2 regions of the Halomonas sp. H10-59 genome follow, and region 1 is predicted to be linked to the other one. Evidence: predicted binding sites of a transcription regulator. Region 1 holds the regulator's gene; the other holds the start of a gene.
What was found. Region 1 encodes FNR, which switches genes on or off when oxygen is low (the NO sensors DNR and NnrR bind a similar motif). Its sites were predicted from a motif close to TTGATNTANATCAA; they were not measured.

Region 1 (15,094 bases):
TCCGTGCGTCAGACGCTGCGCAACGGCCGCAATGGCCATATGCCGGCGCAGGCCGCCTACATCGGCGAGGAGCGGGTCCACCTGGTCGCCGCCTATGTCTATGGTCTGAGCCAGAATCAAGACCAGAAGAGTCAGTAGTGACCCCAGCGGGATCGCTCCCGCGGCGAGTGCGGCGCTTGGCCGCACTCGCCACCCACCTACCCGTCAATCGCTAGACTGGGGCTTCGGCCCCATCGACGCGATGTGAGTCTGCCATGAGCGACAAGATCCCTGCCCACGACGTCACCGACCCTGCGGTGTCGCACCATTCCCCCGACAGCCAGAGCATGTACGAGAGCCGCCGGCACATCTACGTACGCGAGATCAAAGGCGTGTTCCAGCGTGTCCGTCGGGTCGCCAACTGGGCGCTGATGCTCGGTTTTCTGCTGCTGCCCTGGATTCCCTGGGGTGATCGACCGGCGGTCTGGTTTGATCTGCCGGGGCGCGAATTTCATATCTTCGCCGCCACCTTCTACCCCCAGGAATTCGTGCTGCTGTCCTGGCTTTTGATCATCTGCGCCTTCGGCCTGTTCTTCATCACCGTCTTTGCCGGTCGAGTATGGTGCGGTTACACCTGCCCCCAGAGCGTCTGGACCTTCCTGTTCATCTGGGTCGAGCACCGCATCGAGGGGCCGCGCAATCGTCGCATCAAGCTCGACAAGCGCTCCTGGGACGCCGACAAGGCCTGGCGCAAGAGCGCCAAGCACGCCATCTGGCTGATCATCTCGGCGGCCACCGGCATCACCTTCGTCGGCTACTTCACCCCGATCGGTGGCCTGGTGCTGGATCTTGCCACCCTCTCGGCCAGCGGCTGGTCCTATTTCTGGGTCGGCTTCTTTATCGTCTTCACCTACCTGAACGCCGGTTGGCTGCGCGAGCAGGTCTGCCTGTACATGTGCCCCTACGCCCGCTTCCAGTCGGTGATGTTCGATCGCGACACCCTGATCGTGTCCTACGACTACCACCGCGGGGAGCCTCGCGGCCCGCGCAAGCGCAACGCCGACCCGGCAGAGCAGGGCCTTGGCCACTGCATCGACTGCGACCTCTGTGTTCAGGTCTGCCCGACCGGCATCGATATCCGCGACGGTCTGCAGTACCAGTGCATCACCTGCGCCGCCTGCATCGACGCCTGCGACAGCGTCATGGACAAGATGGGCTACCCCCGTGGTCTGGTGCGTTACACCACCGAGCATGCCCTCGACGGCAACAAGACCCACCTGTTGAGGCCTCGACTGATCGGCTATCTGGTCGCCCTGGTGGTGATGATCGGCCTGTTCGTCTGGACCATCGCCGACCGCACACCGCTGGATGTGGATGTGGAGCGCGATCGCGCACGGCTCTACCAGACACTGACCGATGGACGCATCGCCAACTCCTACGCCATGACCGTGCGTAACCTCGACAACCGCCCTCATCGCTACGTGATCGAGGTAGCCGGCATCGAAGGTCTCGAGAGCGACACCACCGCCATCGAAGTTCCCGCCAACCAGTCCCGCCAACTGGTGATGACCTTGAGCGTGAATCCTGATCAGATGGAACAACGCAGTGCCGATATCAGCGTTCGCGTCCTCGCCGAGGACGATCCGTCCGTGGCCATCGAACGTGAAAGCCGCTTTATAGGAGTTACCCCCTGATGTCCCTGTCCGATCCCCAGGTGCCGCCCTGGTACAAGCAGTTCTGGCCCTGGTTCCTGATCGCCCTGCTGCTGTCGTCGGTCACCTTCAGCATGGTCTACCTGGCCTTCTCGATCCGCTACTTCGACGGTTCGGTGCCGGACGATTACTACAAGGAAGGTCTGGCCATCAACGTCCAGCTCGAAAAGCAGCAACGTGCCGAGGCGCTGGGGCTGGCGGCCGAACTGCGCATCGACGCCACCACCGGCGACGTGGTGGTAACGCTCGATGGCGACGAACGCCCAGAGCGGCTGGATCTGGCGCTGAAGTTCCCCACCGATGGCGCCCGCGACCGGGCACTGGTGCTGACCCACACCCGTGAAGGCCACTATGTCGGCACCCTCGAGCGCAATCTGCGCTATCGCTGGTACCTTCAGCTGCAGCCCCACGCAGAAGGCGCGTCGGGACAGCAGCCTGAATGGCGCCTGACCGGCGAGGCAGAGTTCCCGCGTGAGACCTCCGTGCGCCTGACACCGGGACTCTGATGGCGGCCTCGTGCTACCACTGTGGCGCCCCGGTGGAGGCCACAGCACCCTGGTCGATCACCCTGGATGGCCAGCGCCATCCGCTGTGCTGCCCGGGCTGCGAGGCGGTGGCCCAGGCCATCGTCGGCGGCGGCCTGGACAGCTACTATCGCTTTCGCACCGCCCTGCCGGAGCGCCCATCGCCGACACCCGCCGACGAGGCCCGCTATCAGGTATTCGACGATCCGGGCCTGCAGGATCGTTTCGTGCGTCAGGATGGCGACACCAAGGTAGCGACCCTGGCGGTGGATGGCATCACTTGCGCCGCCTGCGCCTGGCTGATCGAACACCGCCTGAATGCCCTCGCCGGCCTGGAGAGCTGCGCTGTCAATCTTTCCCAGCACCGCCTTCAGGTGCGCTGGGATCCCGAACGCCTGTCGCTGTCGCGCCTGCTGGCCGAGATGGCCGCCATCGGCTATCCCTCCCAGCCCTACGAGCCGGACCAGGCCCAGCAGCGGCTCAAGCAACAGTCGCGCCAGATGATAAGGCGCCTGATCGTGGCGGCCGTCGGCATGATGCAGGTGCTGATGTTTTCCATCCCGCACTACGTCGACGGCGGTGATCTCAGCACCGAGTTCGAGCGCCTGTTTGCCTGGCTATCGCTGGCGCTGACCACTCCGGTGGTACTGTACTCGGCCCAACCCTTCTTCGTCGGCGCCCTGCGTGATCTGCGAACCCGCGTGCTGGGCATGGATGTGCCGGTGGCCCTGGCCATCGGTGGGGCCTTTATCGCCAGCACCTGGTCGGTCGTGAGCGACTCCGGTGACCGCTACTTCGACTCAGTCAGCATGTTCACCTTCTTCCTGCTGTTCGGACGCTACCTGGAGTCTCGCGCCCGTACTCACTACGGCCGTAGCGGCAATGCCCTGGCCAGTGCCCTGCCAAGTGCTGCGGTGCGCCTCGACGAGCATGGCGATGAACGCGTCATCCCCGCCAGTCGGCTGGTCCCGGGTGACCGGGTTCGGGTCAGTCCCGGCGCCCAGATTCCCGCGGACGGCAACCTGACCTCGGGTCTTGCCCAGATCGACGAGTCGCTGCTGACCGGCGAATCGCTGCCCCTCCTGCGTCGCCAGGGAGATGCCGTGCACGCAGGTACCCTGTGCATGGACAGCCCGATCGAAGTGATGGTCACCCGCGTCGGCGACGACACCCGCGCCGCCGGCATTCTCGATCTCACCGACCGTGCCTTCACCCATCGTCCACGTATCGCCCGCCTGGCCGAGCAGGTGGCCCATCGCTTCGTGTTGAACCTGCTGGTCATCACCGCCCTGGTGGCGCTGGTCTGGAGCCTGATCGACCCGAGCCGCAGCCTGTGGATCACCCTGTCGGTACTGGTGGTGACCTGCCCCTGCGCCCTGGCGCTGGCGACCCCCACCGCCCTGACCGTGGCCCACGGCCGGCTGAGACGTGCCGGGGTACTGGTGACCCGAGCCGATGCGCTGGAGACCCTGGCCTGCCTCGATCGCGTCGTCTTCGACAAGACCGGCACCCTGACCCGGGGGCGTATGCAACTCGCCGAACACCGGCCGCTGAGCGACGACGAAGGAAGCGCCAACAATGGCGAGATGGACGCTGCCGCCAAGCGCCGGCATCTAGCACTGGCGGCGGCACTGGAGACCGGCTCGGAGCACCCCATCGCCCGCGCCTTCGCTGCCTGGCGCGACGCCAGCTGCCAGGCCAGCGAACTGCGCAATCACCCGGGCCAGGGCGTGGAAGGCGTGATCGACGGCCGGCGCTGGCGACTGGGCCAGCCGCACTTTGCCTGCCTGGGCCAACCCGTTCCTGAGCTCCCTGGCGCAGGGCTTTGGTTGCTGCTGGCCAGCGAAGGCAAGCCCCAGGCCTGGTTCAAGCTCGACGATCAGCCCCGTGACGACGCCGCCGAGACCCTCGCCGCCCTCGCCCAGCGAGGGCTTGCCATCGAGATCCTGTCGGGCGACCGCGCCGTCAACGTTGGCCAGCTTGCGCGCACGCTGGGCGTCGGTCAGTGGCGTGGCGAGGCCTCCCCCGAGGACAAGCTCGGGCACTTGAAGGCGCGGCAGGCACAGGGCGAAAAGGTGGCCATGGTCGGTGATGGCATCAATGACGTGCCGGTACTGGCCGGCGCCGACCTTGCCATCGCCATGGCCGGGGCCAGCGACCTCACCCGCACCCGCGCCGATCTTGTATTGCTGGGCGAACCGCTCACGGGTATCGTCGAAGCCATCGAGGTGGCCCGCCAGACCCGTCGCATCATTCGCCAGAATCTGTCCTGGTCGGTGCTCTACAATGTCGTGGCGCTGCCCGCAGCGGCGCTGGGCTTCGTGCCCCCATGGCTTGCCGCCATCGGCATGTCACTCAGCTCGTTGCTGGTCATCGGCAATGCCCTGCGTCTGCGGCGCGGACGCACCAGGCCGACCGCGACACCTTCACCCGTCACCGCAAGCCCCGGCCCATGAGCATCCTTTACCTGTTGATACCCTTGTCGTTGATCCTGCTGGGCCTGGCGGTCTGGGCCTTCTTCTGGGCGGTGCGCAACGACCAGTTCGAGGACCTCGAAGGCCCCGCCTATCGCATCCTGTTCGAAGATGAAGACGACACTCGCAGTGCCGATGACGGCGCTTCCTCGTCCGAAACGCCTGCGCAGACATCCGATCGTGATCCATCGTCCAGAGGGCCTGAGTGAATCCTACCGGCCTGGAACTGCCTCCCATGATGGCGGCCTTCGTGTTTGGTCTGCTTGGTGGTGCACACTGTATTGGCATGTGCGGCGGCATCATGAGCGCTCTGACCTTTGCCATCCCCACCAGCATGCGTCAACCTTGGCGGGTGGGCTCTCTGGTGCTCGGCTACAATGTAGGTCGTATCACCAGCTACTGTGTGGCGGGCGCTCTGGTTGCCACCCTGGGTTCGGTGATCGGCCTTTCGCCGACCCTGCGTGGCCTGATGCAGATCGTCGCCAGCCTGATGTTGATCCTGATGGCGCTTTACATTGCCGATCTATGGAAAGGCCTGCGTCACGTCGAGGCACTGGGGCGTCACCTCTGGAGGTACCTGGAACCCGCAGGCAGACGCCTGTTGCCGGTGGTGCGTCTGCCCCAGGCGGTGGCGCTGGGCGCCATCTGGGGCTGGCTGCCCTGTGGCCTGGTGTACTCGATGCTGGCCTGGAGCCTGGCACGGGCCGAACCCCTCGAGGGCGCACTGCTGATGGCGAGCTTCGGTCTTGGCACGCTTCCGGCGCTGGTGGTGACGGGCCTCGCCGCCAGACAAATGCAGGCCCTGCTGGCGCATCGGGCAACACGCCTCGCCGCCGCTGGCATGATCATCGCCTTTGCCGTCTGGCAACTTTGGACTGGGCTGCATCAATGACGCATCCTACCTCTAAGTTATTAATCCTAAAGAGGTAGACGCCACTTTTAGCTGATCTGAGGGTGTAGAATAGTGCCATCAACGTGCTGTACGGGCGACGTCTGTTCTCCCCATGGCCCAGTCAATATCGATCCCAGATCCACAGGAGCTGCGAATGAGTCCTACGGCCCAAGATCGGCGGCGTCCCATGCTGCATGAGACTCGCTGTGAGTCCTGCAGCCTGAGTTCCTTATGCCTTCCGCTGTCGCTGGAGACCGCCGACCTCGAGCGCTTCGATTCCATCATCCGTCGTCACCCGCCGATCAAGAAAGGCACACGATTGGTCGAGCAGGGAGATCGCTTCACCAGCGTCTTCGCGGTCCGATCGGGGAGTCTCAAGCAGATCACCACCGAAGGCAGCGGCGAAGCTCAGTTGACCAACTTCTTCCTGCCCAGTGAACTGGTTGGCCTGGATGGCATCGACGACGGCCGCTATCCCGGCAGCGTGGTGGCGCTGGAGACCACCACGGTGTGCGAGATTCCCTTCGACCGCCTCGATGCGCTGACCCAGACCCTACCGGAGCTGCGTGCCCAGCTGTTTCGCACCCTGAGCAAGGAGCTGCGAGAGGACCGCCGGATGATGCAGCTGCTGTCACGCAAGACCGCCGATCAGCGCCTGGCCTGCTTCTTCCTCGGCCTGTCCGACCGCTTCCGCCGCCGCGGCTATTCGCCGTTCAGCTTCCGCCTGTCCATGTCCCGCGCCGACATCGGCAATCACCTGGGGCTGGCGGTGGAAACGGTCAGCCGTATCCTCGGGCGTTTCCAGCAGCAGGATCTGGTGGCGGTATCGGGACGTGAGGTCAATATCCTCGACCTGACCGCGCTGTCGACCCTGGCCGACACCGAAGTTACCTGAGCGGGCCTGGCGGCAGTGTGCCGGGCTTGGCCGGCAGGGCCCGGTATCCAGGATCTGGAAAGCAGAGCGTAATAGATGGCGTATGACAAAAAGAGGCCGCCTCCGGAGATGCGGCCTCTTTTGCTGTCATGGCGTCCTGCACATTCGCTGTTGGCGAGATCAGCCGGCATCCACCACGTCGATGCGCCGGGCCTGGCGTTCGGCCTGTACGGCCTCCAGCCCCTCGAAGTCAAACAGTTGCCGATCCGCCAGCTGCGACGGCGCCACATTGGTCACCGCCTTGAACATGCTCTCGAGGCGCCCGGGATGCTTGACCTCCCACTCGGCCAGCATCTCCTTGACCACCTGGCGCTGCAGGTTGGGCTGGGAACCACACAGGTTGCACGGGATGATCGGGAACTCCATCGCCTCGCTGTAGGCCTGGATATCGGCCTCGCGGCAGTACGCCAGCGGGCGGATAACGATGTTCTTGCCGTCGTCGGAGAGCAGCTTGGGCGGCATCGCCTTGAGGCTGCCACCGAAGAACATGTTCAGAAACAGCGTCTCGAGAATGTCCTCGCGGTGGTGGCCCAGGGCGATCTTGGTCGCCCCGATCTCCTCGGCGAAACCATAGAGCGAGCCGCGCCGCAGGCGTGAGCAGAGCGCGCAGGTGGTCTTGCCCTCCGGCGTCTTCTCCTTCACCACCGAATAGGTGTCGCGCTCGAGGATGTGGTAGTCCACGCCGATGCTGTCCAGATAGTTCGGCAGCACATGCTCCGGAAAGCCCGGCTGCTTCTGATCCAGATTCACCGCCACCAGCGAGAAGTTGACCGGCGCGTTGCGCTGAAGGCTGCGCAGGATCTCGAGCATGGTGTAGCTGTCCTTGCCACCAGACAGACACACCATGATCTTGTCGCCTTCCTGGATCATGCCGTAGTCGATGATGGCGTTACCGGCCTGGCGGCGCAGGCGCTTCTGCAGCTTGTTGAACTCACGCCGTGCCTTGGCCTGAACTTGGGCTTCCGTCTGATCGCCATCCGTAGCAGGGTCGGCCGGGCTGACGCCGGCATCGATCGAGAGATGGTCATCCTCGGGGGTACGGGGATCGAACAGGGTGGCGGAGGCGGACTGTGGCGACATGGGAGCGGGACATCACGGCTGAAAATGAAAGAGGCGCCAGTCTACCATCCGGACGCTTTAGTGGCGAAGAGGTCAGCGACCGCTTACCCCGGCGAGGACAATACGGGAGAGGCTTTTCGTCGGCAGCACATCGGAAAGCGCCAAGGACGACACCGCCGTAGTGGCGCCCTTGCGCGTCGTGGCCTGGTCTGGCAAGTCGAAGAACGCAAGTGCCTGTCAGCCAGGCCCTAGGCGCTGTCCGAAAAGTCGACGAGCGAAGGTTAGACAAGGCAAAAATCGGTGAGAAAGCGCAGTTTACGGGGTGTAAATGAGCATTTTGACCGGGCTGGCGCACCAGACGATTTTTAACGCCGTATTACCGAGCGCAGGCACTTTTCAGACAAGCCCTAGACGACGTTCAGCGCCAGCAGATAGCGCACCACCACGCCCAGCAACAGCAGCAGGATGCCGGCACGTTGCCAGCCAAACTCGCGCACGGTCAGGGTCAGGCGCTTCTCCCAGAACTTGACCATGCCCCACAGGTCCCGGGTACGGCGATAGTACTGGAGGTAGGCCACCAGCACCGAGACCAGGCCCAGCGCCAGCAGCGTGGGCTCGAGAAGGGTCAACATGGCGTGCAGACTCATGACAGGATCTCCTTGCAGGTGAATGGTTGCCGGTGCGGGTGGCACCGGGTCAGCGCGATGGCGCCGTGAGTGCCCCGCTCTCCAGGCGCAGATGCATCAGCGCGGTGGTGACGGCGTCGCCCAGGGCCGTATGGCGTCCCATGATCGGGACTCCCAGTCGCTCTGCCAATTGTTCAAAGGTCGGCTGCACCTCGATTTCCGGGTGACTTCGGCGCAGCCGCTTGCGGTACTGCTGGGCCACGTCGATGGTGGCGTTGGGCAGCGAGAAGCCAAACTCCGCCTTCAGGTAGCGATCCAGCATGGCCAGGTCGAAGTCGATACACCAGCCGACCAATGGGCGATTGCCGATAAATTCCAGCAGCGTCGTCAAGGCCTCGCGCACCTCGAGGCCGCCTTCCAGGTCGACCCCTCGCAGGCGATGGATGCAGATGGAGTCTCCACTCAGGCTGGCAGGACGCGCGAGCCGCAGGTCCAGCGACTCGCTGGTCAAGACGCGATCGTCACGAATGCGTACCGCAGCGATGGACACCAGCTCCGCATGACGGGTATCCAGACCGGTGGTTTCGCAGTCCAGGGACACCAGCTCATCGCCGGTATAGGGATTGAACAGCCAGGCGAAATCGCCATCGGCCTGCCGACGCCTGTCGGCCACACGCCTGATCGCTCTCAGCATCGGGTACTCTCCCAAGCGAAACCATTGACGCCAAGGCAGCTTGCCCTGGGGGGCTGCCTCGACACTCATGCATACTCCAGGTGATAGCGGTGGGACAGGCTGGCCTTGAACTCCTTGACCAGATGCAGCGCCTCGCGCAGCAGGTCCCGCTCCAGTGAATTGAGCGACTGCACCACCACCCTGTCCGGGGCGTCCGTGGCCCGGGCATCGTCGCGCCGGTAGGCCAGCTGCGCCCGAAGCCGCAGCTCACAGAACAGCGACAACGCCTCGCCGAGATCCTCCGCCACCACTCGCTCGATGCGCCCGAGTGACGCCAGCGCCGCCAGCCGGTCGTGGGTCGAGGTCTCACGCAGCCCGCACTCCAGCGCCATGGTGCGAACACCGTGGACGATGGGAAAGATCCCACCCTTCTTGATGTCGACACCGTGCTCGGGCTTCTTCAGCGTTCCAAACAGGGTCAAGGGCGTCGAGAACCGCAACACCCCCCTCGCCAGATGGGTCAGCAACAGTTCATTGCCCCGTGTTTCTTCGATCAGCACGTCGTGGAGTCGGTCCACCAGGGCAAAGTCACCGGCCACCCCCGAGGCGTCGGCAAGCACCGCCAGACGCATCAGGCTTTCTCCGTCGGGTTCGCTGACCCAGCGACGGATGCGCCCTCGCCACTGCGCAAGGGTGCCGATCCACTGGGGGTTGGAGACCATGATGTTGCCCGGGCAGCGCGGATAGCCCAGATCGTCGAGCACGCTGGTAAACCGCGCGGTATCTGCACTGAGCTCGTCCCACTGCTGGTCATCGGCCAGGATCAGCGCATTGTCCTGGTCGGTCTTCAAGATCTGCTCGCCGCGCCCTTCGCTGCCGAGCACCAGCAGACAGGCGCGCTCGCGCTGAGGGGCCGGCATCGAGAAGTGCCAGGCCTTGCTGATGATGCGCCCATTGAGCGCCGACAGCATGCCCATGGCGAAGCGCATGCGTACCCCTTGGGCCATCAGCGCCTCGACCAGCTCCGGCGCACGCTGACTTGCTTCGCTGAGGGAGGCCAGGGTCGTCGCCTGCTCGACCTGCAGGCTGACCACGTAGCTGCGGCTGGAAAAGAAGCTGAGCACATCGGTCAGCTCCACGACACCGATCAGCCGCTGGCCCTGAAGCACCACCACCCTGGCCACCTTGTGGCGGGTCATCTCGATCAGTGCCTCGAACAGGTACTGGCTTTCATCCACCGTCACCAGCGACAGATGAGCGATGCCACCGACCTCGGCATTACCGTCGCACCCCTCCAGCACCAGGGCCTCGAGCAGGTCGGTCTTGGTCAGCATGCCAGGACCGTCGGGCGTCTCGACCAGCAGGCTGTCGGCGCCCTTGTCCTTGAGGGTCAGCACGGCGTCGCGAATGCATGTCGTCGAGCCGACCTTGAGCGGCTCACGCATGCACTCGTTCACCCGGGCGAGCATGAATCCGGCCAGGGTGACGCCGCCCTCGGCGCGACGTTCGGCCAGCAAGCGCGTCTTGCTGATCAGGCGCTGGTGAAAGTAGTCCGAGAAGGCGGCGTTGTTCTCGCACAGCGACAGAAACAAGGTGTGCGGCATCAGATAACACAGGCTTTCTTCTTCGGCGACGAAGCGGTAACGGCTCTGGCCGTTGATCACGCTGATGGCACCGAACAGATCGCCCCCGGTGTAGTGGCCGATGCGCCCCCCGGCGGGGCCTTCGGCCGGGTCCAGTTCGGCGACTTCGCCCTTGTGGATCACAAAGACGAACTCGCCGGACTGCCCTGCATCGAGGATCACGTCATCCCGCCCGTAGTAGGCGATATCCAGCCCGCCCAGGACCCGCTCGCGCTCGGCCTCGTCGAGCAATGAAAACGGTGGATGAGTGAAGTCGATGTCGATCATGTCTGCTCCATGACCGACCCCGGCGAGGCCGGGGTCGGGGAGTGTTGTCGTCTGGCAGGGGGCGACGGATGGTGGGCCGACGCCCCTGCCTGATGGCCCGCTCTAGTGAGCGTGGGCCTCACCCGCGCCTCTCGGCACACGCACGTTCTCCACCAGTTCCTGGATGTGCTCCGGCGGTGCCGCGGTTGCCCGCGAGACCACGAAGGCCACAACGAAGTGGAGGATCATGCCGAGGGTACCGATACCCTCCGGCGAGATGCCGAACCACCAGATCGAAGGATCGGTGTTGATGAACTTGGTGTAGACGATGTAGATGAAGGTGAAGCTCAGACCCAGCACCATGCCGACGATGGCCCCTTCGCGGTTCATGCGCTTGTCGAAGATGCCAAGCAGGATCGCCGGGAAGAAGGACGAGGCAGCAAGACCGAAGGCAAAGGCCACCACCTGGGCCACGAAGCCCGGCGGGTTGATGCCGAAGTAGCCGGCTACCACCACCGCCACCGCAGCAGCACTACGCGCCGCCAGCAGCTCCCCCTTCTCGCTGAGGTTGGGATTGATCTGCTTCTTGATCAGGTCATGGGACACCGCCGCCGAGATCACCAGCAACAGACCGGCTGCGGTGGACAGCGCCGCGGCCACGCCACCGGCGGCCATCAAGGCGATCACCCAGGCCGGCAGGCCGCCGATCTCGGGGTTGGCCAGCACGATGATGTCGCGGTCGATATAGACCTCGTTGGGGCTGTCGGTAGGCGTATTGGTCACCACCCGCTGCCCGTGCTCGCCAGGAGTTTCCTCTTCCAGCGGGCCGCTTTCGAAGGTCGGCTTGCCCTCGAACGGTGCGCCCGGCCCCATCTGCACACGACCGTCGTCGTTCTTGTCGAGCCAACCGATCAGGCCCACGCCTTCCCAGCTCTTGAACCAGGCCGGTGCCTCTTCGTAGCTGGTCTCGTGTACCGTCTCGATGATGTTGGTGCGGGCGAACACGCCGACCGCCGGAGCGGTGGTGTAGAGCAGTGCGATGAACACCAGCGCCCAGCCGGCGCTGACCCGGGCGTCACGCACCCGCGGCACGGTGAAGAAGCGCACGATGACGTGGGGCAGACCCGCGGTACCGCACATCAGGGCGGCGGTGATAAAGAACACGTTGATCATCGGCTGGCTGCCGTCGGTGTAGGGCGTGATGCCCAGATCCGTCAGCAGACCGTCGAGACGATCGAGAATGTACTGGCCGCTGTCGTTGCCGGCGGCATCGACGAAGGTGGCACCGAGCCCGGTCTGCGGCAGCACGTGGCCGGTCATCATGATCGACAGGAACACCGCCGGCACGATGAAGGCGGTGATCAGCACGCAGTACTGAGCCACCTGGGTGTAGGTGATGCCCTTCATGCCACCGAGCACCGCGTAGAAGAACACGATGACCATGCCGATGACCACGCCCAGATTGACCTCGACTTCGAGGAAACGGGCGAAGACGATACCGACGCCGCGCATCTGACCGGCGACATAGGTAAAGGACACGAAAATAACGCAGATGACCGCCACGGTACGGGCGATATTCGAGTAGTAACGGTCACCGATAAAGTCCGGCACCGTGAACTTGCCGAACTTGCGCAGGTAAGGCGCCAGCAGCATGGCCAGCATGACGTAGCCACCGGTCCAGCCCATCAGGTAGACCGAGGCGTCGTAACCCAGATAGGCGATAAGGCCCGCCATGGAGATGAAAGAGGCCGCCGACATCCAGTCTGCCGCGGTAGCCATGCCATTGGCGGCAGGGTGGACGCCGCCGCCGGCGACGTAGAAATCCTTGGTAGACCCGGCACGCGACCAGATCGCGATACCGATGTAGAGCGCGAAGGACGCCCCTACAAATATATAGGTAAGTAGTTGTACATCCATGGAATCAATTCCCGTTCATTGACGTTATTTTGCGGGTGTCACTGTTCGTGGACGTCGTACTCTTCATCGAGCTTGTTCATCTTCCAGGCATAGAAAATGATCAGCACGATAAAGGTGTAGATGGATCCCTGCTGTGCAAACCAGAAGCCGAGCTTGAAGCCAAAGAACTGGATATTGTTGAGTACATCCACCAGCAGAATGCCGAAGCCATAGGAGACGATGAACCATACGGCCAGACAGCCGAGGATGGTTCGTATGTTTCGTTTCCAGTAGGCCTGTGCGCTCTTGTCTAGCATAAGGCTACCCTCAAGAAGTGGTTTGATCGCCAAATGCCGCCGCAAAGACGACACAAAGGCTCGAGAAGCAGACTAGACAAAATGGCCTTTCCTGGAACGATAACTTTAGTCGAAAAGCATAAATGCACCGCACCAAGAAAACCATTACATGAAATATTTCAGCAACTTATAAACATTTCTGGAATATTAGCCGATGGTCTATCACTACAAAGGTGCAATCCACCTTAGTCGCGATTCAAGGCCTTGAGACAAGGCAATGCCTTTCCCTTGATGGCGCAAAATTCCGTCAATGCTTCGCGCTTCAGGCGCCCGAATCGAGGCAACCACGCTGCGCCCCTGCCGAGCAGGCCGCCAATGCCCTAGAATGGCCGCTGACGTCGAGGAGGTGCCCATGTTTGCCGGTTGGCTATTGATCGCTGTTTCACTGCTCTACATCGCCGTGCTGTTCGCCATCGCCTGGCGCGGCGATCGTCGTGCACGCCACCTGGGGGCCAGCCATCGTCGCCCGCTGGTCTACAGCCTGGCGCTGGCGATCTACTGTACCTCCTGGACCTTCCACGGCGCCGTGGGCCAGGCGGCGACCTCCGGCTGGTCGTTCGCCAGCATCTTTGTCGGTCCGGTGCTGACGCTTCTATTGTTCTGGCCGGTACTGGCCAAGATGGTGCGGGTCGCCAAGCACCAGAACGTCACCTCGATCGCCGACTTCATCGCCTCGCGCTACGGCAAGACCCAGTCTCTGGCGGCCTTCGCCAGCCTGGTCGCGCTGATCGGCACCCTGCCCTACATCGCCCTGCAGTTGAAGGCAGTGTCCACGTCCTTTGCCGTGCTCACCGACGCCTCCGACATCACCCAGGCGCCGCTGTTCGGCGACACCGCCTTCTATGTGGCCATCGTCATGGCGATCTTCGCCATCCTGTTCGGTACCCGCCATACCGACGCCACCGAGCACCACGAGGGCCTGATCCACGCGGTGGCCTTCGAGTCGCTGGTCAAGCTGGTGGCCTTCCTGATCCTCGGCGCCTACGTCACCTGGGGCATGTTCGATGGCCTGCAGGACCTGATGACCCGGGCCGACACCCACCTGCAGCTGCAGCGGCAACTGGCCCAGCAGGACTTCGGCCAGAGCTTCTGGGCCCAGACCCTGCTGGCCATGCTGGCGATCCTGTGTCTGCCGCGTCAGTTTCACGTCACCGTGGTGGAGAACACCCACCGCGACGACGCCGCCCGCGCGCGCTGGATGTTCCCGCTGTACCTGGTGCTGTTCGCCTTCTTCGTGTTGCCGCTGGCCGCCGCCGGCCTGACCATCTTCGCCGGCACCGACGTATCACCCGATACCTATGTGCTGTCGCTGCCGATGGCCGCCAACCAGAGCTGGCTGGCCCTGCTGACCTTTATCGGCGGTTTCTCCGCCGCCACCGGCATGGTCATCGTCGCCGCCGTGGCGGTCTCGATCATGATCTCCAACGAGATCGTCATCCCGGCGCTGTTCCGCATGCGCTGGTTCGACACCAAGGCCCGCGACTACGGACGCCTGGTCCTGCGGGCACGGCGCATTACCATCGCCGTGATCCTGGCCATGGCCTATGGCTTCTACCAGCTGATCGGCGAATTCACCTCGCTGGCCTCCATCGGCATGCTGTCCTTCGCCGCCGCCGCCCAGTTCGCCCCGGCGCTGATCGGTGGGCTCTACTGGAAGCGCGGCAATCGCCTGGGGGTCATCGTCGGCATGAACGCGGGCTTCGCCATCTGGGCCTACACCCTGCTGTTGCCAGCGATGATCAACGCCGGTGTATTGCCCGCCGGCTGGCTCCAGGGTGGGCCGCTGGGGATCGCCTGGCTGTCACCGACCTCGCTGTTCGGCCTGCACGTGGGTGACAGCTTTACCCACGGCGTGATGCTGTCGCTGGGGGTCAACCTGGTGGCCTACATCTTTGTCTCCCAGGTAACCCCTCAGCGGGTGGTGGAACGGATTCAGGCGTCGCTGTTCGTCGACAGCGTCGAGACCCGCCAGACCTCGGTCAATCGCCCCTGGACCGGGGCTACCACGGTCGGCGACCTGAAGGTGCTGTGCCAGCGCTTTCTCAGCGCCGGCCAGGTCGACCGCGCCTTCTCGGACTAC
Region 2 (15,094 bases), 1.0 Mb from region 1:
TCAGGGCGTGTCCTCGGCGGATAGTGAGACGGTGGTGTGGTCGGACTCGTCGATCACCTGGTAGCGGTCGCTGGCGTCGCTCTCGCTGCTCCCGTCACTGCCATTGCCTGGATCGCGGCCGCTGGGGTCCTGGACACGTCGGTACAGTGCCTCGAGGCTGGGGGGGCGAATTTCCAGATCCTTGAGCCCCTTAAAGGCAGTGCACAGCCTCAAGGCGTCCATGCGGTGCTCGGGGGCCACTTCCAGTCGCAGTCGACCGCCGTCCGCCAACGAAGAGCGGGCGGGGATGCCCTCGCGAATCAGCCTTAGTGCCAGATCCTGGGGAGCACCACGCATCTCGATCACGTAGGGCAGCGCAAAGCGTTCGCGCAGGCTCGCCAGGTCGCCCAGCGCCAGGCACTTGCCCTCGCCGAGGATCAGCGCACGATCGATCACCGGCTCGACCCCCGGCAACAGGTGGGAAGACAGCACCACCGTCACGCCACGCGCCTTCAGCATTCCGATGGTGGCGTAGACCGCCTCGGTGGCGGCGGGGTCGAGCCCGCTGGTGGGCTCGTCGAGCAGCAGCAGCCGAGGCTCGCCAAGCAACGCCTGGGCCAGCCCCAGGCGCTGGCGCATGCCCTTGGACCAGGTCGCCAGGCGTCGGTCGGCGGCCCCACCAAGCCCCACCTGCACCAGCAGCTCGTCCACCTCTGTCGTGGGCCGACCCTTGAGTCGGGCCAGGTAGGTGAGGGTCTCTCGCCCGCTCAGGTTGGGGTAGAAGCGGACATTTTCGGGCAGGTAGCCCAGGTGCTGGCGAAAGGCACGGTCGCCGGCTCGGTCCGGCCGTTGCCCAAGCACGCTGAGACTTCCCTGGGTGGGCGACAGCAGTCCCAGCATCAGTTTCATGCTGGTGGTCTTGCCGGCGCCGTTGTGGCCGAGCAGGCCGAGCACCTCGCCCCTGTTCACCTCGAGGCTGAGATGGGACAGGCGGGTCACGCCGCCGTGTTCCAGGCTGACGTCGTCAAAGACGATGGCGCAGGTCGTGGCGCGGGTCATGGATAGGATGTCCGTGTGGCGGAACGAGGTCTCGAAGGCGTCATCAGGGGGGCGCTGTCGCTGACGCCGGCGGGGCGAAATACCGGGAAGGCGCGCTGTACCCAACGCAGCGCCAGCACCGCCGGGCTGGCCATCAGCACCTTGGCCTCCGGGTGTCGCCACAGCAGCTGGTCCATGGCGTCATTGGGCTGGTAGCGGGTGTCGCCGATGCCGTCCTCGTCAAGGTCCCAGCCCAGGTAGTCGCTCCAGTAGTTGCCGCGACCGTGCTCGGACCATTCCTGCTGTCGAGTGGCCACGTACTTCACCTGGCGGCGATTGTGGATGAGGGCGTTGCCGCTGATGCGGTTGTCCTCGGAGCCTGCGGTCAGGTGAAGCCCGATGTCGCTGTCCTCGAGGCGGTTGCCGCGAATCACGTTGAACTGGGCGTTGTAGACGAAGATGGCCTTGCCATCGCCACCGCTGACCAGGCCCCGGTCATGGGCGTCGCGTGCCTGGCGCACGCCGATGATGTCGTTGTCGATGATCCGGCTTTCGGTGATGTTGTTCATCAGGATGCCGTAGTTGCGATCCTCGATGGAGCGATTGGCCCTCACCGTCAGCCCACGGGACTGCATCAGGGCGTAGCCGGTGCGGGTGTGACGGGTCAGGTTGTTGGTCACGCTATTGTCGTGGGCGTACATGTAGTGGACGCCGTAGCGAAGGTCTTCGAGCAGATTGCCGTCGATCACGCTGTCGCTGCTGGTGTCGATATAGACGCCGTCGCGCACCTGGCGGATATCGTTGCCGGAGACCAGCGCCCGACGCGCATTGAATAGCTGCACGCCGTTGCCGCGATCCTGGGAGCGTACCCGGGTATCGCCGCGAATCTGATTGTCGAGGACCCGGGCGTCGTCGACGCCATCGAGCCAGATGCCGAAGCCAGGGCCGGACAGCCGGCAACGCTCAATGCTGGCGCCATGGGCGGTCCTTTCCACGTGAACGCCCGCATCCATGGCGGTCAGGTCCGCGCCCCAGTGCTGAAGGGTCAGCCCGGACAGGGAAATGCCAGGTGAGCGCAAGGTCAGCAGGGTCCCGCTGCCGCCGCCATCGATCACCACACCGGCACCGTCGGCGACCAGGCTAAGCGGTTTGTCGATGATCACCGGGCCTGTCGTGTAGTGGCCCGGTGCGAGCCGCAGGATATCGTTGGGCTCGGCCTGCTCGACCCAGCGCTTGAGCGGTGTGCCCGCGGTCACCTTCAGCTCAGCGCCCAGCACCTCGCTGGGACTCAGTATCGCCAGTAGCGCCAACCCTGCGGTCAGGGCCAGCGCCATCGGTGTTGCTCGGCCGGATGCCGAGCCACCTGCAGGAAAGGAGAGAGCTCGAAACATGGTGATGTCGCCTGGGCCGGGCCGAGCGCCATCGGCGCCCGGCCCGGCCGCTCCTCAGGCCTTCTCCACCAGCATGCGACCGAACATTTCCATGTGCATCGCGTGGCAGAACCAGTTGCAGTAGTACCAGTGCACCCCGGCGCGTTCGGCGGTGAAGGTGACGCTGGACGTCTGCTGCGGACCGATCTCCATGGACACGCCATGGTTGACCATGCAGAAGCCGTGGGTCAGGTCTTCGACGGTATCCAGGTTGGTGATCACCACCGTGACCTCGTCACCCTGCTTCACCTTGAATTCGGTGATGCCGTACTGGGGCGCGACCGAGGTCATGTAGACGCGCACCTTGTTGCCGTCGCGGATGACCTTGTTGTCGCTCTCAAGGGTGATACCGTCGGCCTCGGCCATGGCGCGGGTGGGCGCGAAGAACGGATCCTGGCGGTCCCACACCTGGATCGGGTTGAGCTGGTCGGCGCGCATCATGATGGCGTCATGGGGCCCGGCGTAGGTCGGGCCGTCATGCACCAGCTTCATGGTGTCGCCGGAGATGTCGATCAGCTGATCGTTTTCCGGGTGCAGCGGTCCCACCGGCAGGAAGCGGTCCTTGGAGAACTTGCACAGCACCACCAGCCACTTGCCGTCGGCATCGCGGGTCTCGCACAGGCTGGCGTGGTTGTGGCCCGGCTGATAGTGCACGTCGAGCTTCTGGTGGATGTAGTTGACGTCCTCGCCGTTGTAGGCGCGGATCGCCTCCTCGATGTTCCACTTGGCCACCTGGCTGTCGATGAACAGGGTGGTGTAGGAGAAGCCGCGACCGTCGAAGGTGGTGTGCAGCGGCCCCAGGCCCAGCTCTGGCTCGGCGACTACGCTGTCGCGGGGCTCGATCTCGTCGGCGAACAGCGCCGGCAGCTTGTCGATGGCGATGATCGACACCGTCGGCGACAGCTTGCCGTTGGCGATGAAGTACTTGCCGTCGGGTGAGGTATTCAGGCCATGGGGGTTCTTGGGCACCGGAATGTAGCGGGTCAGCGGTGAGCCCTTGCGTCCGTCCAGTACCGGCACCGGGGAGTCGCCCAGGGTCTCGAACTGGCCCTTCTCGACGGCGGCCTCGATGGCTTCGACGTCGTACACCACCACCCAGTCACGCTCGGCACGCATGCTGTCGGCCAGGGTCATGCCCTTCTCGGAGTTGTAGCAGGTCGAGGCAACGAAGCGGCCGGTGTAGTCGGCGTCGGTGTTGTCCAGGTTGCCATCGACGATCACCTGCCAGGCCACCTCCATGGTCTCGGCGTCGATGGCGTTGAACATGGTGTAGTAGTTCGCAGGATTCTCCAGGTCGCGACCGTCGTTGACCTGGGGGATCGGGAACTCGGCGTTGGCGAAGACGTACTTGGTGTAGGGCACCTTCTGCAGACGCAGGCCGTGGATGGCCTGGACGTTGGGAATAGTGGTGACCTTGTCGGTCTTCATGATGTCGAGGCGGATCCGCGCCACCCGGGTATTGGCCTTGTCGTTGATGAACAGGTACTTGCCGTCATAACGACCGTCGGTGAGCGAGGCGTGGGGGTGGTGGGCGTCGCCGTTGTGGAAACGCGCGGACTCGCCGAGGATGTGCTTAGACTCGTTGGTGATGCCCCATCCGGTGGCGCTCTCGGTGTTGAACACCGGAATGCGCATCAACTCGCGCATGGAGGGGATGCCCAGGACCCTCACTTCACCGGAGTGGCCGCCGCTCCAGAAGCCGTAGTATTCGTCGAGTTCACCGGGGGCCACCATGGCGTCGCCTTCACTGGCGCGGGCGCTGCGGCTGCCGAGCAGGGCGCTGGTGCCAACACCGCCGACCACTCCGCTGGCAAGGCCGGCGCCGGCGACGCCGGTCACCGCACTGTTGCGTAGAAAGTGGCGTCGGGCCAGATTCTGGATACTGCGGGAATCGTCACTCACTTCAGTTCTCCTCAAGGCAGGGTATACGCCGCGGGTCGCCGTCCTGGCTTGATCCGCGGGGTTCTGCGTCACCCACGTCGCCGTGCGTCCTCGCCGCATTCCGTTCCAGGCGCTTTCTGCGCTTGACCCGGGGCGGACAGCGACGGTCGTCGTCGTAGGTGATCTGGCAGTCCAGACAGTAGTGGCACTCCGAGGCCTCGATACGGCCGTCGGGATGGATGGCCACCAGCTCGCAGTCGTTGGCGCAGATCTGGCAGGGCGTGCCGCACTGGCCACGGTGCCGCCTGAGCCAGTCGAAAAGGCGCAGGCGACCGGCGATGGCCAGGCTCGCACCCAGCGGGCAGACGTAGCGGCAGTAGGCCTTGTGCATGAAGGCCGAGCTTGCGATCAGTGCCACGGCGTAGAGCACATAGCCCCAGTCGCGCAGGAAGTGCAGGGTGATGGCGGTCTTGAACGGCTCGACCTCGGCCAGCCGCTCCGCCTGTCCCAGGTCGTAGAAGGACACCCCGACCAGGCCAAACAGGATCAGATACTTCACCACCCACAGCCGCCGGTGCACGGCGAAGGGCAGCGTCAGTTGCGGCACCTTCAGGTGACGGGCGAGCTGGTTGACCAGGTCCTGCAGCGCACCGAAGGGACACAGCCAGCCGCAGAAGATGCTGCGGCCCCACAGCACCAGAGTGACCGCCACGAAGACCCACAGCACGAACATCAGCGGGTCGATCAGGAAGGCCGACCAGCTGAAGCCATGGCTGGCGGAATTGGCGACGGCAGGGATGACGGCATGGATCAGCGCCAGCACATTGACCACCGAGAGCTGGGCCAGCGAGACCCAGCCGATATAGACCAGGGTGTAGAGCAGGAAGGCCTTGCGCAGCGGGCGCAGCAGGCGCGGACGACGCGCCAGGGCGTCCTGGAACGCCAGGATCAGTGACAGCGTCACCAGTCCAGCACCAAGCCCGATCAGCTCTAGCCGACTCTGCTGCCACATCTCGAGCCACAGCGGGGCGGGCTCCACCGGCTCGGGACGCTCGATAAAGGCCTCGGGCAGCGCCTGGTCGAGATGAAAGCGGGTGAACTCCTGGGTCAGCGGCCCCGAGGCCCGGCGCACCAGCAGGTTCAGCCGCCAGGGCGTGCCCGGGTCGAAGTGGGCGTCCTCGTGGATCACGAAGATGTCGCGTTCGCTTAGTGCGGGGGCTCCGTCGATGGCCAGACGCGGCAGGCGGCGCTGGTCGCTGTCGTGGAAGCTGATCGAGGCGTTGCCCTGGACCAGCTCGATACGATCGAAGATGCCGCCGCGCACGTAGCCCGACCCCTTGTAGGAAAAGCTGCCATCGGCGAGCAGGGCAACGGCGTGTTCGCCGGGGGCGAGGCTCGCCATCAACTGGTCGTAGCCGCGCTCGCCGAGCAGATTGCGGCCCACGCTCGGCGCATTGAGGTAGCCCAGGTAAAGATCGATGAAGGTGGCGTCGCGGGGCGGACGCTGGCCGCTCAGGTAGTGCTCCGCCGGGGTGCCGACGAAGGCGTCGTCGACCTCTCCCTGGCTCAGAGTCAGGTGACCCAGTGCCCCCTGGTCGAGCAGGCCCTGCCAGTCGGCGGGCGCGTAGACCTCGTCGCGCACACGGGCGATTGGCGCTGCCGCGGGGTCATCGATCAGCCCCAGGGCGGCGGCGACCAGGCGTCCTGTCCGCATGATGGTGTCGTTGACCACGATGACGGTCACGGTGGCGCCGGAGATGGCATCGACGTCCTCTCCCACCTCCAGGCGCGACGTCACCGAGGTACCCAGGTGCTGGCCGGCGAAGTCGTCCAGGCGCTCTGACGGGATGCCGACCAGCATGATCGGCTCGGAATGATTGAGCACCTTGGCCAGGCGCAGGCTGGCGGAAGGATCGATGGCGATCAGCAGGTTGACCGGCTTGCCCGAGTAGGCGGGAATCGGTGCGACTTCAGCGCTCTCGAAGGCGTAGCCGACCAGTTCTTCACCACGGTAGAGCGCGTTGACCGGCCATGGGAGGTCGGTCACCGGCTCGACCCTGTCGGTGCCGGGAAAGGCCTGCTGAAACAGGGCGAGGTCACCCTTGGCGCTGCCAAGGTCACCGGGATACTGATCGAATTCCAGCGCCAGGGCGGGCAGGCTCAACCACATCGCCAACAGCACGACAAGCAGGCGCAGGGGAGAAGACCAGTGGCGGGGAAATTGGCGGGGGGCTTGGGTCATGGCATGACCTCGAGGCGCAAAGCGCCCCGAGGACGCTTCGCGCACCAGGGTGGGATCAGGGCGTCAGCGACGAGAAGTAGGCGGCGATGTCGGCGATATCCTGATCCGACAGGGCCGCCGCCTGGGGCGCCATGATGGCGGACATGCCACCACCGCGCTGACCCTCGCGGTAGGCCTTGAGCGCGCTTTCCAGGTACGGAGCGTTCTGACCCGCCAGGTTGGGATAGATCGGTCCGGTGGCCTTGCCGTCGGTGCCATGGCAGGCGGCGCAGGCGCCGATCTTGGTTTCACCGGCGGCGGCGTCGCCGGCGGCCTGGGCGTTGAGACTGAACAGACAGGCGGCGCCAAGCGCGGCCAGGGGGATCCATTTCATGATGAGCGCTCCTCGGTCTTGGGGCGTGATACCTGACGCAAGCGGCGTGCGGCTTGGGTCAGGCATCACGGTTTGTGCGGGATGTCCCTTGGGACTCTCGAGTATTGGAGCGCTCAGCGACAATACCCTATGACGTTGGTCAACTTTAGGCGGGGAGAGGTACGTCTTCCGTACTATGCTTGATTGGGATCACTGGGATGGCAGGGGCATCATTGCGGTTGGCTCGCGTTTGCACTACCTCGGGCGAGAACACGCCACAGGGGCAAGCGCCGTGATGCCGCTGGCGTGATTTGATGCAGGTCATGTCTGGCTTCGTCTTGCCGGGACGTGCCGATTCGACGTGCGACAATGCCGACAGATGCCGCCGTCGGGCGGTCGTGTCACGAGGGGCCTTGTCGATGTCATCCGATGTTTTGCCGTTTCAGCGTGCGCTGGTCGAGAAGTACGACCGTCCAGGGCCGCGCTACACCTCCTATCCCACCGCGCCGCACTTCCACGACGGTTTCGGCGTCGCCGACTATCGCCAGGCGGTGGAGCGCAGCCAGCAGGGGGAGCCGAAGCCGCTGTCGGTCTACGTCCATGTGCCCTTCTGCGAAAGCCTCTGCTACTACTGTGCCTGCTCCAAGATCATTACCCACAATCGCGAGCGTGCCGCTGAGTACCTGGCGCTGCTCAAGCGCGAGATCGCCCTGCAGGCGGCGCTGTTCGACGAGACCCGGGAGCTCAACCAGCTGCACCTGGGTGGGGGCACCCCGACCTTTCTGTCCAATGACCAGCTCAAGGGGCTGATCGACGCCCTGGCGCGCCACTTCCGGTTCGCCCCGGAGCAGCGCCGGGAATTCTCGCTGGAGGTGGATCCGCGTACGGTGACCCCCGCCCAGATCCATGAACTGCGCGAGATGGGCTTCAATCGTCTGAGCTTCGGCGTCCAGGACTTCGATCCGCTGGTGCAGAAGGCGGTCAACCGCGTGCAGAGCGAGGCCCAGGTGGCGGCCCTGGTGGACGCCGCCCGGGACGCCGGCTTCGCCTCGGTGTCGGTGGACCTGATCTATGGGCTGCCGCTGCAGACCCGCGACAGCTTCGACGCCACCCTGGCCAAGGTGGTGGCGCTGAGACCCGACCGCATCGCCGCCTACAGCTACGCCCACCTGCCGTCGCTGTTCAAGGCCCAGCGGCTGATCCGCGACGAGGACATGCCGCCGCCCGGGCGCAAGCTCGAGCTGCTCGAGCTGACCATCGAGCGGCTGACCCAGGCGGGCTACGTCTATATCGGCATGGACCACTTCGCCCTGCCCGAGGACGAACTCAGCCGAGCCCGTCACGACGGTACCCTGCAGCGCAATTTCCAGGGCTACTCGACCCACGCCCAGTGCGACATGATCGGGCTCGGGGTCACCTCCATCGGCAAGGTCGGCGACGCCTACAGCCAGAACGTCAAGACCACCGCCGAGTACGCCGAGCACCTCGAGGCCGGGCGGCTGCCGGTGTTGCGGGGCTATCGGTTGAGCGACGAAGACCAGCTGCGTGCCGAACTGATCACCTCGCTGATGTGTCACGGCGAGGTGCGCTTCGCCGAGTTCGAGGCCCGTCACGCTATCGACTTCCGCACGCATTTCGCCAGCGCCCTCGACCAGCTCGACGAGATGCAGGCCGACGGCTTGATCGAGATCAAGCAGCAAGCGCTCAAGGTACTGCCGGCAGGACGCCTGATGATGCGCAACGTGGCCATGGCCTTCGATGCCTACCTGGTCCCCGGCAGTGGGCGCTTTTCGCGCACCGTCTAGCCGGCTCTATCGCGACTGCCCCGGGGCGAGACGCCCGGGGTAGCCCGCGCTACCTTTCATGCGCCAAAGCCGAATTAACGATCGGGTCTTCCATGGCCCGATTTTTCGTTTATATTGTGCCGCCGGTCGAAAATTTTACTATATCTGGTAGGGTGCCCGAGCTTATCCGGAGCGCGCATCCGCCCCTTTACGACCCCGTTTATTTGCCGGTAACTTCATCGGAGACAAGCTTTCATGACCACATCCGCCAAGGCCGCCGCCCTGTCGCAGGAGGTTCCCATGCAGGGCCCCTCGTATGACATCTGGGACGCCAAGTATCGCTTGAAGGACCGCCACGGCCAGCCCGTCGACGCCGACCTTCAGGCCACCTGGGACCGCGTGGCCAAGGCGCTGGCCGCCGTCGAGGGCGACGCCGCCGACAAGTGGCTGCCGAAGTTTCGCTGGGCGCTGGAAAACGGCGCCGTGCCGGCAGGCCGGATCACCTCCAACGCCGGAGCCGAGGGCTACAAGCCCGCGGTCAGCCTGATCAACTGCACGGTATCGCGGACCATTCGCGACTCCATGCACGACATCCTCGACAGCGTGGTGGATGCGGGCATGACGCTCAAGGCCGGCTGCGGCATCGGCTACGAGTTCTCGACCCTGCGCCACAAGGGTGCCTTCGTGTTCGGCGCCGGTGCCGGCACCAACGGCCCCCTGGCGTTCATGGATATCTACGACAAGATGTGCTTCACGGTGGCCTCCGCCGGCGGCCGTCGTGGCGCCCAGATGGGCACCTTCGACGTCGGCCATCCCGACGTGCGCGACTTTATCGAGGCCAAGCGCGAGGCCGGTCGCCTGCGCCAGTTCAACCTGAGCCTGCTGATCACCGACGAGTTCATGGAAGCGGTGAAGCAGGACGCCGACTGGCCGCTGGCCTTCCCGCTGCACGAGGGCGAGAAGGGCGACGTCGATGACAGCGAGCTGATCTACCGCGACTGGCCGGTGATCGAGGACGGCTACACCCAGGACGCCGAAGGTCGCGTGGCCTGCCGCGTGGTCGAGGTGATCAAGGCCCGCGAGCTGTGGGACACCATCATGCGTTCCACCTACGACTACGCCGAGCCCGGGTTCATCCTGATCGACCAGGTCAATCGCATGAACAACAACTGGTTCTGCGAAGAGATCCGCGCCACCAACCCCTGCGGCGAGCAGCCGCTGCCGCCGGAGGGCGCCTGCCTGCTGGGGTCGGTCAACCTGACCCGCTTCGTGATCGATCCGTTCGGCGACAAGCCGCGCTTCGACTGGGACAAGTACCGCGAGGTGGTGGCGATCTTCACCCGCATGCTCGACAACGTGGTCGAGATCAGCGGCCTGCCGCTGTCCGGCCAGCGCCGCGAGATCGAGGCCAAGCGCCGCCACGGCATGGGTTTCCTGGGCCTCGGCTCGACCATGACCATGCTCAAGATGCCCTATGGCTCGGCCGAGTCGCTGGGCTTCACCGAGGAAGTCAGCCGAGTGCTGGCCGTGGAGGGCTGGAAGCAGGCGCTGGAGCTGTCCCGCGAGAAGGGCATGGCCCCGATCCTCGAGCAGGAGTTCGAGCTGACGCCGAAGATGCTGCGCGAGCGTCCCGAGCTCGGCCGCGACGGCTACGAGGTCGGCGACAAGGTGCCCGGGCGTATCCTGCACGCGCGCTACAGCCGCTATATGCAGAAGATCGCAGAGGTCGAGCCGCAGCTGGTGGCGGAGCTGGCCGAGCACGGTGCGCGCTTCACCCACCACTCGTCGATCGCCCCCACCGGGACGATCAGCCTGTCGCTGGGCAACAACGCCTCCAACGGTATCGAGCCGTCGTTCTCCCATCGCTACTTCCGCAACGTGATCCAGGCCGGCAAGAAGACCAAGGAGCAGGTCGAGGTGGTGTCCTTCGAGCTTGCCGCTTACCGCCACTTCATGCACGCCGACGCGGTGGAAAGCGACCTGCCCGACTACTTCATCACCGCCGACGCGGTGACCCCCAAGCAGCACGTGGCGGTGCAGGCCGCGGCCCAGGCCTGGGTCGACTCGGCGATCTCCAAGACCGTCAACGTGCCCACCGACTTTGCCTTCGAGGCGTTCAAGGACCTGTACCTGGACGCCTACCAGAGCCGTCTCAAGGGCTGCACCACCTTCCGCTTCAACCCGGAGGCCTTCCAGGGCGTGCTGGTGCGCGAGGATGACCTCAAGAACACCACCTATATCTTCGAGCTGGAGAACGGCGAGACCCTCGAACTCAAGGGCGACGAGACGGTGATCTACGACGGCGAGGAACACAACGCCGCCAACCTCTACGACGGCTTGAAGGAGGGGACCTATGGCAAGTGGTAATCGGTCCAGCGGCAAGCCAGCCTGCCTGCCAGTCGGCGAGCCGCAATATCATGCCTGGGTCGTGAGCGTGTCACGCCCGCATCATCTTTCTGGAGGAGCCCGCTGATGGCTGTCGAAATCAATTCCAAGATCGTGGGCTACCGCGTCAAGAGCGAAGAGGCCGCCCCCGCGCCGGCCCCGCTGCCCGAGGAAAACCCGCTGACCATGCGCATCCCCTCGCGCCCCGAGGGAACGCTGGAGGCGGTGTCCGAGAAGATCTCCTACGTCGGCGCCGAAGGCCGCAAGAAGGTCTACCTGCTGGTGTCCTTCATGCCGGTGGAAGGCGTGCTCAACGGCCAGCGGGTGATCATCGAGCGCCCGGTGGAGTTCTTCTTCCCCTCCGGTCAGCTGTCCAGTGAGCACCAGTGGATCACCGCCACCATGCGCAGCCTGTCGCTGGCGGCCCGCGGCGGCTACGTCACCCAGGCGGTGGCGGATCTGCGCAAGGTGGCTTGGGACAAGGGCCTGGTGCGCTGCGGCATGAACCGCTGGAACAAGCCGATGTTCCACGACTCCGAGGTCGCCGCCATCGCCTGGTCGATCCAGCAGATCCTCTACCGTCGCGGCTTTCTCGATATCGACGGGAACCAGGTGCCGGTGGAGGACCTGGTCAGCCGTTACGCCCGACGCCAGGCCTCCGGCCACGGCTGGTACCCCGCCGAGGTCGAGGACGAGACCCCGAGCGGCGCGGTCGAGCCGCTGGACGGCAAGCCTGCCGAGTCCGCCGCCGAAGGCGCCGGCCCCGCCGTGGTCGGCAACTGCCCCGAGTGTCGCGGCGAGCTGATCATGATGGACGGCTGCCCCACCTGCTACGCCGGCTGCGGCTGGTCGAAGTGTGGCTAGTCGACGTTTGGTTGGAAAGCACGACTAGAATACGTGGCTAGAAAGCACGGCTGGCGCGCGAATAAGCCAGCGTCACAACGATGGGCCCTTCGGGGCCCATCGTTGTGTCTGGAGGGGTGGTTTTCGTTCAGCCAGCGTCGTGACAGCAGGCGCTATGACGCCCCAGGCGGCTGAGCCTGGTCGGAGCGGGTGATGTTGTAGACGGGGTGGCCGCAGGGGCAGTGGTGGTTGATGAACCGGCTGCGGAAAAAACGGATGTCGAACTCCCGGACGTAGCTGGTCTTGTGGGCGGCCAGCACGATGTCAAAGGCGTAGTCGCGGTGGGCCTCGCCCCGACTCTGGGCGTCCAGGTAGGGCGTGTAGTCGGTGGTGATATGCAACTGGAGATGGGCTTCGCACAGGTGCCCGGTGAAGTAGGGCAACACACGTATCTGGCTTTCCTCCTTGGGCGCCGAGGGTTCGGGCATGCCAGTCACGTTGCCGATGATCACCTTGCGAGAATCCAGCACGAACATGCAGAGGCCGCTGCCGGTGCCAAGCAGGCTGCCAAGGTAGAGGGTTTCGGCATGGTCACCCTCTATCAGCTTGCGCATGGCGTGGACGGTGAAGCGATAGCTCTGCCAGTGGCACCACTGTGCTGCTCGTTGCAGTCGGTGATAGACACTAGCCCCGACGCTGCGACGCGCAAACCCGGCCAGGCGCTGGCGCAGACGGGATTGGCCCAGATAGAAGGCATAGTACCAGGCCACCAGTTTCGTAAACGCCAGGCAGATGATCGCAATAGTGAGGGTAACCAGCGACGCCTGAAGGAAGGGCTCGCCAAAGGGCTCGCCTTGGGTGTCTGGGTAGGCGTAAGGAGAAGCGGAGGGGGCAGAGAAAGCGTGCAGGAGGTAGAGCACAGCGAAGACCGGGAGGGCGGCCCCAAAGCCGGCGATGGCGCTGCGCAATGTCAGCTGTTGTCCGTTGGCACGAATGACGTAGCGTCGCCAGGAAGGGATCGAATGGCATAGCAGAAAGCCGGCCACCAGCAGGACGAAAGGTGGCAGCAGCTTGATGCCGCTCATTCCGGCTTGCTGTCCCTGCGATCGAGGCTGCGGCGAAGGGCTCTGACGTTGCTCTTGACCTTGCGCGACCGCACCAGCTCGGCGCTGTCCACGGAGACGGCGCCGCGATGCGATATCTTCATGCTACGCAGGTGGCCACCCTCTTTGGCCTTGAGGTAGCCTTCGAAGCTGGTTTCGATGGACATCGTTGCTCCTTTTCCGCTTGTGAACTCGATGCTCTGCGGAACCTGGGTGAAGCCAAGGGGCCGAACCCCATGATGTCCGCAGTGTAGCAGAGTTCCCATTTCGACCCCGGCATTCGGCTGTGTCAGAGCGTTCAACGAGCGCTACACCAGAGGGCTTGATGGGCGTCATGAACCGAGGGCGACGGTATCGCTAGCATGACCCGGCGGCGTCGTGCCGCTTGACCAGGAACCCGTCATGTCGCTGTCGCCGCTCGGCTCGCTGTCGTTGCCTTCTCTTGCCCTTCCTGCCTTGCCCACCCTTCCTTCGCTGTCGTCATCGTTGACGTCTGGCGCCGTGACCCGGGTGCCCCATCGTCTGCATCTGTCACTGATGCGCCGTCTCGGCCCGCTGCCCCTGCCGCTGTTGCGCACGAGTCTCGAGCCCTGGCTCAACCGCACCCTGGCAGAGCCACTGGCCGACGGTGAGTTCGACGTGCTTGAAGGGCGCCGGGTGTGTCTGTCCATCGATGATCTGGCGCTGGCGGTCACCCTGACCCTCACGCACGGTCGCCTGCAGGTCACCGACGCGCCCTGGGAGGTGAAGGTGGCGGGGGGCTGGCGGGAGTTCGCCTGCCTGGCCAGCCGCGAGGAAGACCCGGACAGCCTGTTCTTCCAGCGCCGGCTGTGCCTGGAAGGTGACACCGAACTGGGGCTGACGGTGAAGAACCTGCTGGATGGCCAGGAAATGGAACTGCTGCATCCCTACCTGCTCGAGGCGCTGGGCCAGCTGCAGCGCTGGCTGCCCCGCCGGGCCTAGGCGCCTGGTTACCGCCTGCTGGTTGTCGGGGTGAGCCATCTAGCGATGGAGGCCGGCGAACCGGCCTCCCGAGAGAGGTGGTGTGAGAGGGAAGAGGCTCTTAGTCTTCCAGCAGCGGTGCCAGATCCATCCCCGCTTGGCCGTGCCAGTAGCCGTTGCACAGCTCGGCGTCCACCAGCGCCAGCGGCGAGGGCGCCGGATAGCGTCCCTGGCGGGCCAGGTCGAAGTCCGCCACCACTTCATCCATCCCCTCTGAACGCGGACTCAGCCGGGCCGCGCTGACGCCCATTGTGGCCATCTCGGCAAGCTCGTGGCGCAGGTCCTGACAGGCCCCGGACAGGGTCTGGATACCGTTCAGGGTGAATAGCTGACGGCTGTCGTCCTGGGTGGTCAGCGACAGCCCTTCCGGATAGTCCTGGCAGACGAACTGGCAGCGATCCTTGGGGTGCTGATGGTGACGCGCGGTAAAGCAGCGCGACGACCAGGCCAGCGGCAGGTGGCCGTAGGCCAGCACCTCGCAGTCCAGCGCCAGCCCCGCCTCGCGGGCGTCAGACAGCAGCCGGGCCAGGTCGGCGCCAGGCAACTCCACCGGGGCGACGAAGCGGAACATGCCGGCGCGCTTGAGGATTTCCAGGGTCGGCACATTGTAGAGGTTGAGCGCCGGGCCGCCGACGAAGGGCAGGCCCGCCTCGGACAGCCGGTGCACCGCGCTCATGTCGTTGGCCTCGACCAGGAAGTCGCCGTTGTCGCACAGCCTGGTCAGGTCGCGCAGGTCGGCGTTGGACTCGATCAGGGTCTGCGAACCGAGGATCACCTGCTTGCCGGCGGCGGCGAGCTGGTGGCCGATCTCCAGCCAGTCGGCGAGCTTCATGTCGCGCCGCCGGGAGCACACGGTTTCGCCCAGGGTGACGCTGGTCAGCGGCCAGTGGCAGGCCTGTTCATAAAAGGCGAAGTAGCGCTCGCGGGTCCAGTAGAAGGACACCGGGCCAAGGCTCAATTCCAGTGAAGCAGCGGTCATCTCGCCTCCTGTCATTTCCAGTCGCGCTCGTAGGCGCCGAGAGTATGGGTGGAGCCTTCGGCCAGCGGCGCCAGGG

Region 2: a site for FNR is predicted at 7,234-7,247, ahead of hemN (oxygen-independent coproporphyrinogen III oxidase). Genes of this name have one in related genera too.

Annotation. Positions count from the first base shown of each region.
Region 1 covers NZ_CP098828.1:743,398-758,491, reverse strand. Annotated here, with positions in the region: gene ccoP (cytochrome-c oxidase, cbb3-type subunit III) at 1-138, shown strand, start outside; gene ccoG (cytochrome c oxidase accessory protein CcoG) at 255-1,673, shown strand; gene NFG57_RS03440 (FixH family protein) at 1,673-2,197, shown strand; gene NFG57_RS03435 (heavy metal translocating P-type ATPase) at 2,197-4,671, shown strand; gene ccoS (cbb3-type cytochrome oxidase assembly protein CcoS) at 4,668-4,898, shown strand; gene NFG57_RS03425 (sulfite exporter TauE/SafE family protein) at 4,895-5,581, shown strand; gene fnr (fumarate/nitrate reduction transcriptional regulator Fnr) at 5,736-6,476, shown strand; gene ttcA (tRNA 2-thiocytidine(32) synthetase TtcA) at 6,636-7,595, opposite strand; gene NFG57_RS03410 (hypothetical protein) at 7,982-8,221, opposite strand; gene NFG57_RS03405 (3'-5' exonuclease) at 8,271-8,963, opposite strand; gene NFG57_RS03400 (DUF294 nucleotidyltransferase-like domain-containing protein) at 8,960-10,783, opposite strand; gene NFG57_RS03395 (sodium:solute symporter family protein) at 10,886-12,679, opposite strand; gene NFG57_RS03390 (DUF4212 domain-containing protein) at 12,718-12,975, opposite strand; gene NFG57_RS03385 (NahK/ErcS family hybrid sensor histidine kinase/response regulator) at 13,367-15,094, shown strand, end outside.
Region 2 covers NZ_CP098828.1:4,498,170-4,513,263, reverse strand. Annotated here, with positions in the region: gene NFG57_RS19710 (ABC transporter ATP-binding protein) at 1-1,038, opposite strand; gene NFG57_RS19715 (ABC transporter permease subunit) at 1-1, opposite strand, end outside; gene NFG57_RS19705 (nitrous oxide reductase family maturation protein NosD) at 1,035-2,408, opposite strand; gene nosZ (TAT-dependent nitrous-oxide reductase) at 2,463-4,349, opposite strand; gene NFG57_RS19695 (4Fe-4S binding protein) at 4,351-6,570, opposite strand; gene NFG57_RS19690 (cytochrome c) at 6,626-6,943, opposite strand; gene hemN (oxygen-independent coproporphyrinogen III oxidase) at 7,342-8,727, shown strand; gene NFG57_RS19680 (adenosylcobalamin-dependent ribonucleoside-diphosphate reductase) at 8,962-11,073, shown strand; gene NFG57_RS19675 (ribonucleoside-diphosphate reductase) at 11,179-11,955, shown strand; gene NFG57_RS19670 (hypothetical protein) at 12,108-13,019, opposite strand; gene NFG57_RS19665 (hypothetical protein) at 13,016-13,204, opposite strand; gene NFG57_RS19660 (SCP2 sterol-binding domain-containing protein) at 13,440-14,000, shown strand; gene NFG57_RS19655 (U32 family peptidase) at 14,101-15,018, opposite strand; gene NFG57_RS19650 (peptidase U32 family protein) at 15,030-15,094, opposite strand, start outside.